DNA from 2 places in the Acidilutibacter cellobiosedens genome. Region 2 is predicted to be linked to the other one. Evidence: a T-box and tRNA genes for the amino acid it is inferred to sense, from the RefSeq annotation. Region 2 holds a T-box; the other holds one or more tRNA genes.
What was found. The T-box of region 2 lies ahead of EQM13_RS06745 (valine--tRNA ligase). A T-box ahead of a tRNA ligase gene usually reads a tRNA of that ligase, here a tRNA-Val.

Region 1 (2,487 bases), 1.6 Mb from region 2:
TCAGATGATATCCGTCAAGCACAAATTTACTCTTTTCAATCCACTTTACTCCTTGGCGTATCCAGGATGCTCCATCTCCCGATATATATATTTTCTCTACATAATTCATGTTGTATTGTTTGTCTATATAATCTGCTGCTTCAAGCCATAATTTTTCCGTATTTTCATACATCCCTCCAAAATATTTTACATTCTTTAACCTCTTTCTGCTTTTACTGCTTTTTTCTGCATCTATTCCTTCATGTACATAAACGATCTTTGGCATTGCTATATTATACTTGCTTTTGTTAATTCCTTTTTGCTGTAGATGCACATGATCTTCATCCGCTTCTATATATAATGTTTTTATATCCTTCTTCTTGTATTTTTTAGTTTCTGTTGTTGTAAAATCAAGGTTGTGTATTTTATCCATCACGGCCTGTTTACTTATTTCATTCATATATGATGCTTTTTCTCCCGCTTTTCTATAGCTGCTTTCCGCTGCCTCATCGACTGCATTTATTATTACATCCTCACTCATTTTTTCATGCGGTTTTATTCCAACCATATCATCAACAAGATGATGCCTTTTTCCTCCCATTTTGGGTTTAAAATACGTTCTTTCATATGTTACAATACCAAAACTTGTTAAAATCCTATTTTTATCTTTTCTTACTATTTCCCATTTTTTCTTTCTAACTCCGCTGTTACGTAGATATTCATCCATATTCTCCAATACTTCTGTTATAATATCTCTTCCAAGCTCAAATAAAATTTTTTGTAAGGCAAGTATTAAACCAACAATATTTTTATTCCCTTCCATGAAATTTTTTATCTCATTTTCAATTTTTTTTACTCCAAACTCATTAAAATGTTGTATACTATTATACATAGAAGATATCATCCTTTCTTAATTTATTGGTGTTTCAACTTATATTTTAATAGGATGATATCTTCTTTTCAACTATATATGGAAATATATTCTATTTCCCTACTGTAATTTTACACTAACAATCCCATTTTTGACTAACATTAAAAATAGGTTTGTTTTTGTACGTAATATATAAACCAAACACAAGAATGAATTTAAAATTATATTAAAAAGCTACATCCTCATTGGTTTATTACCAACAAAAATGTAGCTTATAACTTAGTGGAGATAAGGGGATTCGAACCCCTGGCCTTCTACATGCGAAGCAGACGCGCTCCCAACTGCGCTATACCCCCAAAATAAAAGAGTGGGGAATATTGGGCTCGAACCAACGACCTCTACGATGTGAGCGTAGCACTCTGACCAGCTGAGCTAATTCCCCATTTTTACTACCTTACATTAATTATAATGCAGAAGACAATAAATTTCAAGGAATATATTTCGAATAAAATTACTTTTACACCGGAAATAATAAAGAAAACTCTGTAATTTGATTTTTCTTTATTATAGAGATATAATTTATTTAAAATAAAAGATAATAAGAAAACATCCTATAGTGATATCAGGATGTTTTTATTTAATATGAGAGGAATGTTTTTATGGATAAAATTTTGGTTTTAGCTGAAAAACCGTCGGTGGGGAGAGATATTGGAAGAGTCTTAAAATGTAACAGGAAAGGGAACGGATATTTGGAAGGAAATAAATATATTGTAACTTGGGCTTTGGGACATTTAGTTACTTTGGCCGATCCGGAACAATATGAAGAAAGATATAAGACGTGGAGAATCGATGACCTTCCGATACTCCCTTCTCAGATGAAATTAGTAGTTATCAAACAGAGCAGTAAGCAATTTCATATTGTAAAGGAACAGATGAACAGAAAAGATGTTTCTCAAATTATAATTGCCACAGATGCGGGAAGGGAAGGAGAACTTGTGGCAAGATGGATTATAGAAAAGGTTCATAGTCATAAACCCCTAAAAAGACTTTGGATTTCTTCCGTTACGGACAAAGCAATAAAAGAAGGGTTTGATAAACTCAGAGACGGAAGGGAATATGAAAATCTTTATAGAGCGGCTGTTGCAAGAGCTGAATCTGACTGGATTGTAGGCATCAACGCAACTCGTGCCTTAACATGTAAATACAACGCCCAACTTTCTTGCGGGAGAGTTCAGACTCCTACTTTGGCTATGGTAGCAAAGAGAGAGGAAGAAATAAAAAAATTTAAATCACAAGATTTTTATGGGATTGCAGCTTTAGCAAAGAATATAAAATTAATATGGCAGGATAGTAAAACGAAGGATATGAGGATATTTGATAAAAAGAGATGTGATGAAATAATATCAAATATTAGAGGAAAAGATGGAATAGTTGCAGATGTAGAAAAGGCAAATAAAAAGTCTTTTTCTCCTAAATTATATGATTTGACGGAATTACAAAGAGATGCAAACAGGATTTTCGGATATTCTGCAAAAGAGACCTTGGGGATAATGCAGAGGCTTTATGAAAATCATAAAATACTTACCTATCCCAGAACGGATTCTAAGTATATTACTACGGACATAGTTGATACTTTA
Region 2 (2,487 bases):
CATCGAGTTGGACAGGCTCATTGAAGGTTTTGCAGAAATATCACAATCAATTGGAAGAATTGGTTTCACATGTTTATTCGCCTGAGAAATGGAAAGAAGCATTTGAAGCCACCGAGAAGAAGCAAGCAATTAAGGCCGTAATTGATTTTGAAAAATAGACGTTAGGAGATTAATAATCATGGTAAAAAATATATTGGTAATAGAGTCAAATGCAAAAACTTCCAAAGAAGCTATAACGGAAGCATTTCAAGAGTTGTATATGAGAGGTTATGTTAAAGAAACCTTTCTGAAAAACTGTCTTGAAAGAGAAAGGGAATACCCCACAGGTTTGATGACTGAAATTCCCGTTGCAGTACCTCATACAGATACTAAATATGTCAATGAATCGGCTATTTGTATTGTCCGATTAAAAAATCCTGTAGTTTTTCGAAACATGGAAGATCCCAGTTCAACGATTAATGCTGAATTTGTATTTAATCTTGCACTAAAAACAGGAGAAGACCATATAAACACATTAAAAACTGTTGTTAATATTGTACAGGACAATGAGTTCTTGAAGGAAGCAAAGGTTGCCTCTTTAGAGACAGTGAAGTTAAAGATTCTGGAACGCTGGGATTCTTTTTAAAAGGAATAAGTTTATAGAAAATGTATATAAAAAAGAGATATTTTGTAATAGAAAGGCTTTTATGTTTAAAGGAATAAGAGTGTATTTGTTAATCGGGAATTAGCTTTTCCCGGAATTACCTCCAATAAAATTAATGTTGACAACAGTACAAAAACTGATATATTATATAATATAACGTAATATTAATTACTTTGACGGAGAAGAGTAGATAAATACTTCTGTACAGAGAGGAAGATCCGAGGGCTGAGAGATTTTCTCATAAAAGGTTTATTGAAGGTAGCTCTTGAGTTTTCAGATTGAAATGACAGTAAATCTGAACGGGTAATTCCGTTATATAGTTTGTTATAATTAAGAGCCGCAGCATGTTTGGCGGAATTAAGGTGGTACCGCGTATTAACCCTTCGTCCTTATATTTAAGGATGAAGGGTTTTTAAGTTTTATTAAGGAGGTTAGAACGTGAAAAATAATTTACCAAAAACTTATAATCCGAAGGAATTTGAAGATAAGCTGTATAGTTTCTGGAATGATAAGGGATATTTCAAAGCTCATGTAAATAAAGATAAGAAATCTTTTTCTATTATGATGCCTCCTCCTAATGTAACCGGAAATCTTCATTTAGGCCATGCACTGAACGGAACGATTCAGGATATTTTAATCAGATGGAAGAGGATGGAAGGATATGAAGCCTTATGGCTTCCGGGAACAGACCATGCCAGTATTTCTACTGAAGCAAAAGTAGTAGATAAATTAAAAAAAGAAGGCAAGAGCAAAGAGAAATTGGGAAGAGAAAAATTTCTTGAAGAAGCCTGGAATTGGACTGAAAAATATGGAGGAAATATTAAGGAACAATTTAAAAAGTTAGGAGCTTCCTGTGATTGGAGCAGGGAAAGATTTACATTAGATAAAGGACTTAGCGATGCGGTGGAAGAAGTATTTGTAAGGTTATATAATAAAGGTCTTATATACAGAGGAAACAGAATCATCAATTGGTGTCCTAATTGTAAAACTGCTTTATCGGATGCGGAAGTGGAACATGAAGATACGGAAGGCAAGCTTTGGTATATCAGATATCCCATTAAAGGAGAAAAGGAGTTTATTACTATTGCAACAACAAGGCCAGAAACGATGCTGGGAGATTTGGCGGTAGCTGTTAATCCTAAAGACGAAAGATATAAGAATTTAATCGGAAAGACTCTTATACTTCCACTGGTTAATAAAGAGATACCTATCATTGCTGATGAATATGTTGATATGGACTTTGGCTCGGGAGCTGTGAAGATTACTCCGTCTCATGATCCCAACGATTTTGAAGTTGGGTTGAGACATAATTTAGGTCAGTTTAAAATATTTAACGATGATGCGACCATTAATAAAAACGGAGGAAAATACGAGGGCTTAGATCGATATGAGGCAAGAAATAAGATAATTGAAGACCTTAAATCCGAAGGATATTTAACAGATATAAAGGAACATATGCATAGTGTGGGACATTGTGAAAGATGTCATACTATAGTTGAACCTATAATATCAAGGCAGTGGTTTGTGAAAATGGAACCTCTTGCAGAACCTGCTCTTAAGGCCTACGAAGATGGACAATTTAAGTTCATTCCCGACAGATTCGGCAAAATATACACTAATTGGTTGGAGAATATTAGGGATTGGTGTATTTCGAGACAGCTCTGGTGGGGACATAGACTTCCCGTGTATTATTGCAAAGATTGTGGCGAAGTGGTGGTATCAAAGGATAAACCGAAAGAATGTCCCAAATGTAAAAGTAAAAATATATATCAGGATCCTGATACGTTAGATACATGGTTCTCATCAGCCCTTTGGCCCTTCTCAACTCTCGGATGGCCTGAAGA

Region 1: it encodes a tRNA-Val, which carries the amino acid that the T-box ahead of EQM13_RS06745 (valine--tRNA ligase) is inferred to sense. The anticodon was not compared.

What each region holds. Positions count from the first base shown of each region.
Region 1 is NZ_CP035282.1:3,555,935-3,558,421, reverse strand. It holds gene EQM13_RS17165 (ISLre2 family transposase) at 1-871, opposite strand, end outside; tRNA gene EQM13_RS17160 (tRNA-Ala) at 1,134-1,206, opposite strand; tRNA gene EQM13_RS17155 (tRNA-Val) at 1,219-1,292, opposite strand; gene EQM13_RS17150 (DNA topoisomerase III) at 1,510-2,487, shown strand, end outside.
Region 2 is NZ_CP035282.1:1,433,457-1,435,943, forward strand. It holds gene EQM13_RS06735 (zinc-dependent alcohol dehydrogenase) at 1-158, shown strand, start outside; gene EQM13_RS06740 (PTS sugar transporter subunit IIA) at 179-625, shown strand; T-box leader at 808-1,037, shown strand; gene EQM13_RS06745 (valine--tRNA ligase) at 1,082-2,487, shown strand, end outside.